DNA from 2 places in the Streptomyces sp. NPDC033178 genome. Region 2 is predicted to be linked to the other one. Evidence: riboswitches for the same ligand, from Rfam matches in the RefSeq annotation. Region 2 holds a riboswitch; the other holds the start of a gene.

Region 1 (7,401 bases), on a different contig from region 2:
CGGGCGTTGGTGCGCCCCGCGCTGGCCGAGGCGGTAAGGCGACTGCACCCGTGGGTGGGTGAGATGGCGGCGTACTCCTTCGGCTGGTGCGAGGCCGGTGGTGCACCGGCCGCGGTGGCGGCCGGCGGCAAGGGACTGCGACAGGCCCTGGCCGTCCTGGGCGCGGAGGCGGCCGGGGCACCCGCAAGCGCGGGAGTGAGCGCGGCCGTGGCGGTGGAGCTGGTGCACACCTTCTCGTTGCTCCACGACGACATCATGGACGGCGACGCGACCCGGCGCGGCCGCCCCACGGTCTGGAAGGCGTACGGCACCGGACCGGCCGTCCTCGCGGGGGACGCCCTGTTCGCGCTCGCCGTGGAGACCCTGGCCTCGGCGCCCGGCAGCGACGTCCCGGCGGCCGTCCGTCACCTGTCCACCGCGCTCAACGACCTCGTGAGCGGTCAGGCCGACGACCTGCTCTTCGAGTCGCGCCCCTGGACGGGTCCGGAGGCCGTCGGCCCCGACGAGTACCGGGCGATGGCCGAGCACAAGACCGGTGCGCTGCTGGGCTGTGCCGCCGCCCTGGGTGCCGCACTCGCCGGAGCCCCGGCGGCGACGGTCACCGCGCTCGACCGGGCGGGCCGTCATCTCGGCGTGGCCTTCCAGGTGATCGACGATCTCCTGGGCATCTGGGGCGATCCCGCCGTCACGGGCAAGCCGGTCCACGCGGACCTGCGTCGGCGCAAGAAGACGTTCCCGGTTCTGGAGGCTCTCGACAACCCAGCCGCCGCCCGCCCGCTCGCCCGCCTCCTGGAGGGTGCCGAAGAGCTCGACGACGCGACCGCCCGCCGGGCCGCGGCCGTGATCGAGGAGGCCGGCGGCCGGAGCGCCGCGCTGGCGGAGGCCCACCGTCACATCGCCCACGTCCACGCGTGCCTCGACAGCCTCCCCACGGCTTCGCACGCGGCCGACGATCTTCGTGCGCTGCTGGCCTTCCTCGTGCGTCGCGAGATGTGACCAACTCCTTTGTCACACAGACCTCTTGACGCCATAGAAAGCCCTTGCCACACTCACCGCCCGCCATAGAAAACGCTTGCTGCGACTCATTCGCGCGGGCGGCGGACCCCCACACAGGAGAAGAAGACGAGATGGGACGCAGAGCCGCACCTCACCTCATCCGCAAGACCACCAGGACCACCAGGGCCACCCAACCCCCCACGACCGCCGGAGCCCGCGGGAGGCGGGCCGGCGTCACCGTCACATGCGCGACCGCCCTGCTCACCGGGGCAGCCCTGCTCACAGCCCCCGCGAGCGCGGCCCCGCACCAGGCGGCGGCAGCGTGCGGCGAGGGCTCGTACCAGGCCGAGGCCGTGTTGAACGGCAGCACCTGGACCGCCCGGCGCGGCAGCAGTGTCACGTACACCGGCACGGACATGCGGGCCGCGATGCAGGCGGCCGTCAACAGCCTTACGGCGGGCCGTACTTCGAAGGAGCGGGTCGTGGTACGCGGCTCGGGCGCCATCGGCGCGGGTTCCCGGGTCTCCCTGCCGAGCTACACCGTGCTCGACGTGTGCGGCACCATCGACGTCACCGGTACGGGCTCCGGCGACCAGGCCCCGGTCTACGCACGCGGCGCCCGGGACATCGAGGTCCAGCATCTGAACCTCACCGGCACCCCGCTGTACGGCATCTTCATGCGCAACGTCACCAACGTCGTACTCGGCCAGATCGACATGCGCCTCTCGCGCGGTCTCGGCGTACGCATCGACAACCGCGGCGACACCAGCCAGTGGACACGCAACGTCCGGATCGACAACGTGTACGTCTCCGGGGCGAGCAGCCACGCCGTGGAGACGTACGGGGTCGACGGCATCACCATCGGCACGGTCACCGCGCGCAACGTGGGCGAGTCCGGCCTCCTGCTGAACCAGACCGTCAACGCGACCGTCACGAAGGTCGACGCGGACGGCGCGGGCGCCGGTACGGGGTACGCGGCCTTCCGCATGGCCAACCGCAACGGCCGGATCGGCAGCGGGTACCCGACCAACGTGCGGGTCGGCGAGGTCGTCGCGCGTGGTGGCGGCCGGGGCGTCTTCTGCGTCTCCGAGAGCGGTGGCGCGACCATCGACCGCGTGACCATCTCCAACACCGGCAACAACGCGATCCTGATCGAGAACTGCTACAACGTGAACCTCGCCGCCCAGAGCGGCAGTGTCACGGGCGGCGGCGAGATCCGGCTGGCCGCCCGCGCGGAGTTCCCGAACAACTCGGACATCACCGTCCAGAACCTGAGGGTGACCAACTCCTCGATCCGGGAGAGCCCTTGCGGTGACAACACCACGTTCCGCAACAACACCCTGGTCAACAGCACCCAGAGCATCTGCTGACGTCCGCCAGGGGTCGGTACGGCAGTCAGTACGGCAGGAGTCGGCCCGAGGGGGTCCTGCGGTCGATCGTCGTGTCGCGCGCGGTGGTCGTGCGGCGGGTGGGACGGATGCGGATCCGGCGGTTCATGACGGCCTCCTCATTCCTGGTACCACCAGCCTCCGCGCCGCCGCGGCCCGGCACATCGTGCCCATGGAGGCCTTCGCCCTGGTCCCGTGGCGGCAGTGGCCGGGGACGAGGTACTCCCGAGGAAGGACGTGGGCCCCTACACGCGCCCTCTCACCTGCGCACTGCCGTCAGGGGCGGCGCGGCTCCGGCCCCCAGTAGGACGGGCCTCCGCCGCGCCACTCGATGAGCGGTGACACGACGACCTCGTTCTCGTCGAACTCCAGACCCGCGCGGCGCAGGAACTCGACGACGTCCAGGAGGTTCATGGCGACGCCGATCGACTCGCCGTGAACCGTCACGCGCCGTCCGCCCTCCTCCTGCGGCGGATGCACGACCACTACGGGATGTTCCGACATGCCCTCAGCCTCACCCGGTCCGCCCCGGCGCGCATCCGGGGGCCCGCCACCGCTTCGCCGAGAACGACGTCGGCGTGCGCCTCCCCACGAGACGCACGCCGACGGACCGGGCCGTTCACTGCACGACGGCTCTACTCGACGGCCCCGACCAGTCCCATGGCGGGGGCGGCGAGGTCGGTCACCTGGTGAAGCTGCTCCAGCTGGTAGAGGCCGTTCAGCTCGTTGAGCTTGTCGAGCTGGTCGGAGACCCTCGGCATCTGGGCCTTGTGCTCAGCGGGAAGGTCGCTCACGGCGAGCGAGTCGAGCATCGCGATGGGGTTCACCTTTCCCGTCTCCGGGGTGGCGGCAGCGCTCGCGGACGGTACGGCAAGGCCCGTGACGCCGACGGCGAGGCCAACGGCGGCGACGATACGTCGTGTTGAGATCATGCCTTCAGCAACGGTGGCGGGCCGCCCACGGACACGGCCCCACCCGGCCCCTCACCCGACAGGCTCATCGGCCCGGCTGCGCTTGCCGTGGCCGCCGCGCCGGAGGAGTCTCAGAGGGAGAGGCCCTCAACGGCCCGCTCCGTACCGGGCCGCGGTCTTCGCCAGTGGTCCACAAGGAGGTCCATCATGGGCACTGCGGCAAGCCCCGGCTTCGACACCGAAGCGCTACGCCGGGGCATCGAAGGCCAGGACGCGTCGGCGCTCCTGTCGCTGTACGCGGACGACGCGGAAATGCGCGTCGTCGACCGCAACACCCAGCCCAGCCACCCCAAGGTCATGCACGGCCGCGAGCAGATCCGCGAGATGCTCGACGACGTCTACAGCCGCGACATGACACACAAGTTGGAACAGTGTGTGATCCAGGGCGACCATGTCGCCTTCACCGAGTCCTGTCAGTACGCGGACGGCACCAGGGTGCTCGCGAACTCGATGATGTCGCTGCGCGACGGCAAGATCGTCGACCAGACATTGCTGCAGGCATGGGACGACGAAGAGCAGTAAGGGGTACGCCGAGGGTCCGGGTCACGACCCGTCTGACCTGGACCTTCTCGGCTCGGACGCGTCCGGGGCGGCCTCTGCGGCCTCGACCAGCTTCCGGAGCAGGTCGGCGAGTGTCCGCTTCTCTCCTTCTGTCAGCACTGAGAGCAGCGCGTTCTCGCCATGTTCTTCGGAGGCCGCGTGCCGCTCGAACGCGTCGTATCCCGCCGGGGTGAGCCGTACGTGGACCCGGCGGCGGTCGGCCGCGTCGTGCGTACGCGTGATCAGGCCGGCGTCCTCCAGCGGGCCGAGCCGTGCCGACAGCGCGCCCCGGGTCAGACCGAGCAGCTCGGCGAGCCGTGACGGGCTCGTCTCGTAGGGCGGGCCGAGCCTGCGCAGGGTGAGCAGCACCTTGAACTGCCAGTGCCTGAGCCCGTCGGAGTCCAGGGTGTCCCGGCGGGCCTGCGCCGCGTGCCGTGCCAGGATCGCGAGCCGCGCGAAGATCGCCTCCTTGACCGGGTCCATCCAGCCGAGCTCCTTCGACCAGAGCGCGACGTGCCGGTCGACCGAATCGCCCACCGATCCCCTCCTGACGTCCAGACGGCTGCCCGATAGTTTTCTTGTGGATAGTTTTTCTGATTACTACCTTCCTCGCCATGACAAAAAAGACGAGCACGGCCCACGCCGTCCTCCCGGTGGACGTCGTCGTCGCGGCGGCGCGTGAACTGGCCCGGGCCGGACGGTGGCCGAGCGCCCTGGATCTCCTCGACGGGGCCGTCACGGCCGATCCGCACAACCGAGCGGCCATCGCTCTCGCCGGGGCGGAGGTCGCTCTTGAGCACGACTGGTTCGGCGGTACGGAGACAGTGACCACGCGGATCGCCGCCGCGGACAAGGCATCAGCCGAACTGACCGAACCGGTCGGCCTCTGGGACCTGGACTTCGTACGGCTGCGGCACACGTATTTCCGGCTGCTCCGCGGTGACGGTACGTTCCGGTTCGGGCCGGCGGGCAAGGATCCCGGCGAGCTGGCGGAGCTGCGGAGGTGTGCGCAGGAGTTGTGCGAGCGGGCGGCCGACGACGTGCGCCGGGGCTGGGCGCGGATGTACCTCGGACTGATCGTCGACAACCTCTTCGCCGAGCGGGACACGGCCCCCGCGCACTACGAACTCGCCCTGAGCGCCGGGGAGTCGGGCGACGACCTGCTCGCCCGCGAGGCACTGCGGCATCTCGGCGACCACGACCACGACGACCTGGACCACGCGCGGGCACGGGAGCGCTGGACCCGGGCGACCGCTCTCGGTGCACGAGCGGGGAACGTCCCCGGCACCCTCTCCCAGCAGCTGCTCCTGGCCGTGCTGGCCCGCGACCGCGGCGACGAGGCGGGAGCCGCGGCCCTCGCGACCGAGGTGGCGCGCTGGGCGGGGGCGATCGGGGCCGTGCGTATCGAGGCACAGGCGACGGGGTTCCTGGCAGGCGTGGACCCGACGGCCGGGCCCGAGGACGAGTCCTGAACCTCGGCTAGTGTGGTCGTAGGCCGTGACTGGCGCTGAGGTGGAGTACCACCGGGGAGCGGCCCGACGCACACGTCTTCGCCGCGCGCCTGGGCATCTTCTACGACGCTCAGGAGTCGCTCATGTCCCAGGCCCGGCTGATGGACGGCACCGGTCTCGCCCGGCGGATCGTCGAGGAGACGACCAAGCGCGCGGCCGACCTCACCGAACGCACGGGGGTGGCACCCTGTCTGGCCACCGTGCTCGTGGGTGAGGACCCCGCCTCCGTCACGTACGTACGCATGAAGCAGAACCGTTCCCGCAAGGCGGGTATCGAGTCGCGGCACGTGGCTCTGCCCGCCAGGACGACGACGGCCGAACTGGTCGGCACGCTCACCGCGCTGTCCGCCGACCCCGCCGTGCACGGCATCCTGTTGCAGCACCCGATGGGTCACCACATCGACGAGCGCGCGGCGTTCGAGGCGATCGCCCCGGAGAAGGACGTCGACGGGGTCACCCTGGCGTCCTTCTCCGCGATGAGCTTCGGGCTGCCGGGCTTCGCGTCGTGCACGCCCGGCGGGATCATGCGGCTCCTGGACGAGTACGACGTCGATCCGGCCGGTAAGCGGGCGGTCGTGGTGGGCCGAAGCGCCATCCTCGGCAAGCCGGTGGGGATGCTGCTGCTCGGCCGCGACGCCACGGTGACGTACTGCCACTCGCGTACGGCCGACCTGTCGTCGGTCGTGCGGGAGGCGGACATCGTGGTGGCCGCGGTGGGGCGGCCCCGGCTGATCCGCGGCGAGGACATCAAGCCGGGGGCGGTCGTCGTCGACGCCGGTTACAACCCCGGCAACATCGGCGACGTCGACTTCGACAGCGCACGGGAGCGGGCCTCGCTGATCACTCCCGTACCGGGCGGCGTCGGTCCGATGACGATCGCCACGCTGCTGGCCCAGACCGTCGAGGCGGCCACGCGGCAGACCGGCACCTGATCACCGCATCCACGCGCTGTAGTCCACGACGTCACCCGCCCTGAGTCCGTACTCGGGATCGGCAACCGAGGCGGTGCTCTCCAGGCCGAGGACAGCACCGGTGGCCGGATCCATGATCAGCATCCGGTGGTAGCCGGTGCCGTCGTACACGTATGCCTGACCGCGCCTGCCCAGCCGATCGGTCACCTGGCCGACGGGCCGCAGTCCGTCGGCGTCCGCGAGGAGCCGGGCGAGCGCCGCGTCCTCACGGGTGCCGAGGGTCCAGGTGTCGAGCAACCGCCCTGTGACGTCGAGCAGTTCGGGCGTGGTCAGCGGGGTGTCGGTGTGCTGCGCGTCCTGCAGATAGGCGCGCAGCCGCTCGGCGTCGTGCGGGGGCGGCGACTCGGGCGGGGCGTCGCTCCAGCTCGGCGGGAAGGTCTGCTCGCTGATGACGTGTCCGTCGTCGACGAGGCGCGAATCGCCGTCCGCTTCCGACAAGACCGGCCGGCCCGGGTGACGCGGGTCGGTCGCGACGACCAGTTCCGTGTGGCTGTCGTCCGCGTTCCACCGCACGATGCGCTCCACGGGGAGCGTGATCGGAGGCTTGTCCTCCGACATGCCCATGCTCCACGACTGCACGTGCGTGCCCTTGCGCAGACCGGCCGGACCGTCCGCCGCGGCCGCGTCGGCCCGCTCGGCCAGCCGGTCCAGCGGTACGGGGGTGGAGTCGGCCCGGACGACCAGCGGACGCGGCGCGGCCACGGCGGGGGTGGTGCTCGGTCCCGCGAGGAGAAGGGCGAGGGAGGTCACGGCGACGGCCGCCGTCGTCGCGAGGGCCCAGGCGAGACGCGTACGGCGGGGGCGGGGGCCACGCAGCAGTCGGCCGAGGCTGCCCCGGCCGGGCAGGAAGCGGCCCGGCTTCGGGCGTTCGTCGTCCGCCGGACCCACGAGCTGGTTGAGGCGGCACTCGGCCTCGTGGCCAAGGGGTCCGTCGCCGAAGCGGGGGTCGCCGGACGGCACCGGGTTGGCGCGGCGCAGCAGTTCGAGTTCGTCAGCCATGGCGCTGCTCCTTCGGGGTGTCGCG
Region 2 (7,401 bases):
CGCCGCCCCTACCGTGTAGATCGGGAGCGACCGCAGGGCCACGATCTGCAGGACGAACCCGGCCCCGTCGAGCGCGAGCCCGGCGATGTACCGCCACTCGCGCAGCGCCCGCAACAACAGGGCGGCGTCCACACCAGAAGTCCCGCCGGTCGATCCACCGGTCGATCCGTCGGGCGAGTCACCCGGGGAGCCGGAGCTCTCCGGTCCCCGCGCGGCCGCCCGCGCCGCGATCGCCTGCAACACCGTCGCCGTGCCGAAGCACACCGCCGCACCAAGGGCGCACACCATTCCAAAGAGCACAAAGCGACTGTAGGGGAGCGAGAGTTCGGGAGAGCCGTTTGTACAACCCGCTCACCTGATCTTTAACCTGTCCGGGGCCGGACAAGCGAGCCGGTCATGGACGAGCCCGCCGAACGGGCCCAACGGGGGAGACCCGCCACCCGGACGACTCCCTGCGCCCGTACTGGGACGAGTCCGCGTACTACGTCTTCCCGCTCCCCGAGGTCGAGGGGCTGGAGGAGGTCGTCGAGGAACTCCACACGATGTGCCTGGCGGCGGCCGAGCACATCGTCACCGAGAACCGCTTCGCCGACCTGGGCATCACCGACCCCCGAGTGGTGGAATCGGTCACCGAGGCCTGGCACCGCCGCGCCGAACTCCCGTCCCTGTACGGCCGTTTCGACCTCCGCCACGACGGCACGGGCCCGGCCAAGCTCCTGGAGTACAACGCCGACACCCGACCTCACTCGTCGAGGCCGCCAGCCCCCAGTGGTTCTGGATGGAGGAACGCTTCCCCGGCGCCGACCAGTGGAACTCCCTCCACGAACGCCTCGTCGATGCCTGGAAGAAACAGTCCGCCCTCCTCCCGCCCGGCAACCCCCTCTACTTCGCACACTCCGCCGCCGACGAACTCGGCGAGGACCTGATGACCGTCGCCTATCTGAAGGAGACCGCGGAACAGGCCGGCCTCGACACCGCCTGGATCGCGATGGAGGAGATCGGCTGGGACCGCCTGTCCGGCCGCTTCGTCGACAAGCAACTCCGCTTCATCCGCAGCTGCTTCAAGCTCTACCCCTGGATGGGGGTCCCTCCCGGTCGAGCGAAGCCGAGACTGGGGGAGGCTCACCACCGACCGCTTCGCCCCGCACGTCCTCGCCACCCTCGACAACGGCGGCGGCACGGGAATCACGATGTGGATCGAACCGGCCTGGAAGATGCTGCTCAGCAACAAGGCCCTCCTCGCGATCCTCTGGGAGCTGTACCCGGACCACCCCCACCTCCTCCCCACCTTCCTCGACGGCCCACGCGAACTGGCCGCCACCCGCGGATTCGTGGCCAAACCCCTGCTCGGCCGCGAGGGCGCCGGAGTCACGGTCCACGAACCGGGCTCCGCTCCCGTACTCCGCGAAGAACCCCGCTGCTACCAGGAGTTGGCACCCCTCCCGTCCTTCGACGGCAACCGCGTCGTCCTCGGAGCCTGGGTCGTCGAGAACGAGTCGGCAGGCCTCGGCATCCGCGAATCCTCCGGCCTGATCACGGACGAGTACGCCCGCTTCCTGCCGCACGTGATCCTGTAACCCACCTCCACGGCACCGTGGTCGGGGGGCCTCGGCCCCGGCGAGGCGCAAGAGGTCGGCGAGGTCGGCGAGGCCGGTCACACACCCAGCACGCCCCGCAACTGCGCGAGCCCCCAGTCCAGGTCCTCCTTACTGATCACCAGTGGCGGCGCGATCCGGACCGTGGACCCATGGGTGTCCTTGACCAGCACGCCCCGGTCCATCAGCTTCTCGGAGATCTCCCGGCCCGTGCCGTACGCCGGGTCGATGTCGATCCCCGCCCAGAGCCCGCGCCCCCGCACCTGGGTGATCCGGCCCGAGCCGGCCAACTGCCCCAGCTCCCGGTGCAGATGCTCGCCCAACTCGGTGGCCCGCCGCTGGTACTCGCCCGACCGCAGCATCGCGATCACCTCCAGCGCCACCGCACAGGCCAGCGGATTCCCGCCGAACGTCGACCCGTGCTCACCCGGCCGGAACACCCCGAGCACCTCGCTCGACGACACCACCGCCGACACCGGCACCACCCCGCCCCCGAGCGCCTTGCCCAGCACATACATGTCCGGCACGACCCCCTCGTGCTCACACGCGAAGGTCCGCCCCGTCCGCCCGAGACCCGACTGGATCTCGTCCGCCACGAACAGCACGTTCCGCTCGCGCGTCAGCTCCCGTACGCCCGCGAGGTAACCGGCCGGCGGCACCAGCACGCCCGCCTCGCCCTGGATGGGCTCCAGCAGCACGGCCACGGTGTTCTCCGTGACCGCCGCGCGCATCGCCGTGAGATCCCCGTACGGCACGATCTCGAAGCCCGGCGTGTACGGACCGAAGTCCGCCCGCGCCTCGGTATCCGTGGAGAAGCTGATGATCGTCGTCGTACGCCCGTGGAAGTTGTTGCCCGCCACGACGACCTTCGCCCTCCCCTCGGGCACGCCCTTGACCCGGTACCCCCACTTTCGGGCGGTTTTCACGGCCGACTCGACCGCCTCCGCGCCCGTGTTCATCGGCAGCACCATCTCCATGCCGCACAACTCGGCCAGCCGCGTGCAGAACTCGGCGAACCGGTCGTGGTGGAACGCCCGCGACGTCAACGTCACCCGCTCCAGCTGTGCCTTCGCCGCCTCGATGAGCCGAGTGTTGCCGTGACCGAAATTCAGCGCCGAATACCCGGCCAGCAGATCCAGATAGCGGCGCCCCTCGACATCCGTCATCCAGGCCCCGTCCGCCGTCGCCACGACGACCGGCAGCGGGTGGTAGGTGGGCGCGCTGTGGGCTTCGGCCGAGGCGATCAGTTCTTCGGTGGTGCTCACGGGGTCTCCGTTTCCGGCCACACGAGGGCTCGTGACCTGCTTCTTTTCCCGCTTCTGTGCCAGAGCTCCGGCCCGGCTCCCTTCCGGCCGTCCGACTGCATATGGCCCCTTTCCTATCGTCGCTCGCATGGTGGACGGCGGACCCCGACGGTCCGGCGCGCCCGGTACGCTGATCCACGGGCCGTGACTGGCGCGCTGGGATGGGAACGACCATCGGGGAGCGGCCCAAGAAACTGTGTGCCGTGCGCCTGGGCCGAACCGTGAACGCCGAACGCCACGTCCGGAGGCCGTCATGCCAGAGCCCCTCTCCAACGAATCCACCGCCTTCCGCAGCGCCCTCGAAGTGATCCGCGCCGTCGAGCCCCGCGTCGCCGACGCCATCGGGCAGGAAGTCGCCGACCAGCGCGAGATGCTCAAGCTGATCGCCTCCGAGAACTACGCCTCCCCGGCCACCCTCCTCGCGATGGGCAACTGGTTCAGCGACAAGTACGCCGAAGGCACCGTCGGCCGCCGCTTCTACGCCGGCTGCCGCAACGTGGACACCGTCGAGGCCCTCGCCGCCGAGCACGCCCGCGAGCTCTTCGGCGCCGAGCACGCCTACGCCCAGCCGCACTCCGGCATCGACGCCAACCTCGTCGCCTTCTGGGCCGTCCTCGCCGCCCGCGTCGAAGCCCCCGCCCTTCAGAAGGCCGGCGTCCGCAACGTCAACGACCTCTCCGATGCTGACTGGGCCGAACTGCGCCAGGCCTTCGGCAACCAGCGCATGCTCGGCATGTCCCTGGACGCCGGCGGCCACCTCACCCACGGCTTCCGCCCGAACATCTCCGGCAAGATGTTCGACCAGCGCTCCTACGGCACCGACCCCGCCACCGGCCTCATCGACTACGAGGCCCTGCGCACCTCCGCCCGTGAGTTCAAGCCCCTGATCATCGTCGCCGGCTACTCCGCCTACCCCCGTCTCGTGAACTTCCGGATCATGCGGGAGATCGCCGACGAGGTCGGCGCGACCCTCATGGTCGACATGGCGCACTTCGCCGGCCTCGTCGCCGGCAAGGTCCTCACCGGTGACTTCGACCCGGTCCCGCACGCCCAGATCGTCACCACGACCACCCACAAGTCGCTGCGCGGCCCGCGCGGCGGCATGGTCCTGTGCGACTCCTCCCTCACCGACCAGGTCGACCGCGGCTGCCCGATGGTCCTCGGTGGCCCCCTCCCGCACGTCATGGCCGCCAAGGCGGTCGCACTCGCCGAGGCCCGCCGCCCCGAGTTCCGCGACTACGCCCAGGCCGTCGTCGACAACGCCCGCGCTCTCGCCGAGGGCCTGATGCGACGCGGCGCCACGCTGGTCACCGGCGGCACGGACAACCACCTCAACCTCATCGACGTCGCCTCCTCCTACGGCCTCACCGGCCGCCAGGCCGAGACCGCCCTGCTCGACTCGGGCATCGTCACCAACCGCAACGCCATCCCCGCCGACCCCAACGGCGCCTGGTACACCTCCGGCATCCGCATCGGCACCCCGGCGCTCACCACCCGTGGCCTCGGCGCCACCGAGATGGACGAGATCGCCGGCCTCATCGACCGCGTCCTCGCCACCACGGAGCCCGGCACCACCGCCAAGGGCGCCCCTTCCAAGGCCCAGCACGTCCTGGACCCGAAGATCGCCGACGAGATCTCCCACCGGGCGACCGACCTCCTGGCCGGCTTCCCGCTCTACCCGGAGATCGACCTCGGCTGACACCGCGACCGAGGCCTCGGCCGAGACTGCGGACGAGGGCGCGGGCGCCGCGACCGAGAACCGACACCCGGTCTCGGCCGGAGCCGCCCCACCGGCCGAACCAGCGGATTCGTAGGCCGACTCACAAGCCGGCTCACAAGTCGATCAACTCCTGTCGTTACTCCCGCGGCGGCCCAGGCTCACGCCCGGCCGCCGCGCGGCGTATCAGCAGGGTGCCGCCGGAGCCGAACGCCGGGCTTGCCGCGGGCCCGGCTGTCGACCACCCCGGGTCGCCCGCGGGATCGGCCGCACCGCCGCCCGTCACGCGCCCGGACCGAACAACTCCTACGCCCATCTCAGACATCCCTCAGCTCCTGTCGAGGACCCGCTTCCCGAACCCGTCGACGGCCCAACTGCCGTACTCCCGGCAGCCGCCCGGCGAACGGCCGCAGCCCCAGGGCCAGCACAGCCCCGGTCGCCAGCCCAGGTATCGCCCACCACCAGTCGGTGTCGTCGTTGCCCGCCGCGGCGGCCGCAGCCGTGCCGGACCGCTCCGTGGGCTCGGGGGCGGGTGCGGGCGCGGCGGCGTCCTCCGTCGACTCCCAAGGCGCCGGATAGATGGCCCCGGCGCCGTCGCCGGACGATTCGCCCAGCACGCCGAGCTTCTTCAACAGCGCGCGCACCGCGTCCGGTTGCTCGGCCTTGTGCCAGTAGCCGTTCATGGACTTCGGAACGTTGGCCGCCGTATGTATCCAGACGTCCTTGGTGCGCGGTGTCTCCGGATAGACGCGGTCGACCCGCCAGGGCGACACGTCATGGATCATCCAGGTGACGTTGATCTGCCGACCGCTGCCCACGCCCAGCCCGGGCGGTTCCTCTCGGGTGCCGCTGCCCGGCGATCCCAGGAGACGCTGCAACTCCTCGTACTCCTCCTTCGAGTTGTAGAGCGCTGCGCTCTGGCCGCTCTCCGGCGAGACCACCAGCACACTCGTCGGACCGCCGGCCGCCGCGGTGGGCGCGCACATCACGACCAGACCGAGCGCCATCGCCCACCCCGAGATCGCCACCCATCCCCGGCTCCCCGTCACCCGTGCACGAACCCTGCGCATCCCGACACCCCCAATCGGTCCCGGTGCGGTCCGCCCGCACTCGCGTGTCACTTCTGGTACACCGCTCGACCCACCGGGGTTCCCACTCGACGCCGACCAAAATTTCGAGGAATCCGCGCCGCCCCGGCCTCGTCCGCCCCGCCAGGCCCGTCGCGGCCCGTCGCGGCCCGTCCCGGCTCGCTCCGGCCCGACTTGGCCCGTCCCGGTCAACAGGCCCACTAATCCAGCGACTTCGCGATCTCCACCGCCCGCGACCGCGACGCCACACCCTCCAGCCGGAGCGTCATGTCGCCCCCGTGCATCCACAGCAGCGTCGGTCCGGCGGTCCGCTTGGAGCGGGTGAACTCCCCGTCCCCGTCCATCAGCCAGAGGCGCAGGAGATGAGGGTCGGGGAACCACAGTGCCGTACGCTCGGCGAAGTCCGCGTCCTTGCCCAGCGGCACATACTCCGGCTGCTCCCGCACGAACTTGGTGAAGCCGGGACTCAGCAGCGCCGGATACTCGTCCAGCCGGACCGTGCGCCCCTGCTCGCGCCAGCACAGGGTGATCAGGAACCGCCCCTTCGGCTCGCGGGTCACCGTCACTGCCTCCGGGGTCCCCAGGGCAGGGGGCGCGAGGGGCGCGAAGCCCGCCCTCCGCTCGGCCTCGGCGAGAGTGAGGGACGGGCCGCCGCAGCCGGGCACCTCGGCCCCCGGCGAAGGCGTCGCCGACGGGTCGTACCGCACCTCCACCCCGCCGAAGTCGAACCACTCCACGACCGCGGCGCGCACCGGAGGCGTGAGCACGAGGACCGTCAGCAGACCGCACAGCCCTGCGGCCAGCGCACGCTGACGCGCCCGGGCCCAGCGGCGCACCGCCCTCAGCCGCTCCGCGAGGCCCGGTGGCTCGGCCACCGGGACCGGCACGTGCTCGGCCAGTATCTGCTCCAGCACCCGCTCGACCATCGACTCACCGCCCACCGCCCCGGGCCGGTCCAGCGACCGCCCGAGCGCCCGCAACTCCTCGGGCAACCGGGAAACACCCTGCCCGTGCCCATCCCCCTGCCCCGGCCGGGGCACATGCCCATGTCCGTGTCCGTCCCCGTCCCCGTTCCGGCCCCCGCCCAGGCCCTCACCACGGCCCCGGCCACCGGAGGACCCCGTACCCCTCTCCTCGTACTCCTCGTACTCCTGCGACTCGTACGAGTCACCCATGCTCATCACCTCCTCCCCGCGCTCTCCGACCTCTCGGGCCGCCCAGGCCTTCCGCATCCGCCGCACCCGCGGCGTCCCCCGCATCCCCCGACCCCTCCCGCGGCTCGAAGTCCGGCAGCAGTCTGCCGAGCTTCCGCAGGGCGCGGTTGAGCCGGGATTTCACCGTCCCCCGCGGCCAGCCCAGGGCCTGGGCGGTCTCCGACTCGTCCATCTCCAGCAGATAGCGGTAGGTGACGACCAGGCGGTGGTCCTCGCCCAGTCCTTCCAGAGCGGCCAGCAGTGCCGTCCGGCGCTCGACCTCCAGGGCCGCGGCAGCCGGATCCGCCGATTCCGGTATCAGCGGCTCGGCCTCCACGAGGGCGGCCTCACGGCCGGCCAGCGTCCGCTGGCGCACCGCCGTCCGCACTGTGTTCCTCGTCTCATTGGCGACGATCGAGAGCAGCCACGGCTTGAACGCCGCGCCGTCCCGAAAGCGCCCCAAGGAGCAGTAGGCCTTGAAGAAGGCCTGCTGCACCACGTCCT

Evidence for each region. A riboswitch is a leader RNA that binds a small molecule or an ion and turns the genes downstream of it on or off. The one in region 2 is predicted to bind ZMP and ZTP.
Region 1: it holds a riboswitch for ZMP and ZTP, as region 2 does, so the genes downstream of both, ACZ5VQ_RS46025 (bifunctional 5,10-methylenetetrahydrofolate dehydrogenase/5,10-methenyltetrahydrofolate cyclohydrolase) here and ACZ5VQ_RS04325 (glycine hydroxymethyltransferase) in region 2, are expected to answer to the same signal.

What each region holds. Positions count from the first base shown of each region.
Region 1 is NZ_JBVIPT010000031.1:814-8,214, reverse strand. Features, by position in the region: gene ACZ5VQ_RS46060 (polyprenyl synthetase family protein) at 1-996, shown strand, start outside; gene ACZ5VQ_RS46055 (hypothetical protein) at 1,128-2,366, shown strand; gene ACZ5VQ_RS46050 (hypothetical protein) at 2,661-2,888, opposite strand; gene ACZ5VQ_RS46045 (hypothetical protein) at 3,020-3,316, opposite strand; gene ACZ5VQ_RS46040 (nuclear transport factor 2 family protein) at 3,503-3,877, shown strand; gene ACZ5VQ_RS46035 (MarR family winged helix-turn-helix transcriptional regulator) at 3,899-4,432, opposite strand; gene ACZ5VQ_RS46030 (hypothetical protein) at 4,510-5,367, shown strand; ZMP/ZTP riboswitch at 5,383-5,469, shown strand; gene ACZ5VQ_RS46025 (bifunctional 5,10-methylenetetrahydrofolate dehydrogenase/5,10-methenyltetrahydrofolate cyclohydrolase) at 5,490-6,338, shown strand; gene ACZ5VQ_RS46020 (CU044_5270 family protein) at 6,339-7,376, opposite strand; gene ACZ5VQ_RS46015 (RNA polymerase sigma factor) at 7,369-7,401, opposite strand, start outside.
Region 2 is NZ_JBVIPT010000002.1:81,711-89,111, forward strand. Features, by position in the region: gene ACZ5VQ_RS04310 (hypothetical protein) at 1-288, opposite strand, end outside; partial or broken gene ACZ5VQ_RS04315 (glutathionylspermidine synthase family protein) at 432-1,577, shown strand; gene rocD (ornithine--oxo-acid transaminase) at 1,655-2,860, opposite strand; ZMP/ZTP riboswitch at 3,034-3,121, shown strand; gene ACZ5VQ_RS04325 (glycine hydroxymethyltransferase) at 3,153-4,598, shown strand; gene ACZ5VQ_RS04330 (hypothetical protein) at 4,934-5,644, opposite strand; gene ACZ5VQ_RS04335 (hypothetical protein) at 5,905-6,879, opposite strand; gene ACZ5VQ_RS04340 (RNA polymerase sigma factor) at 6,872-7,401, opposite strand, start outside.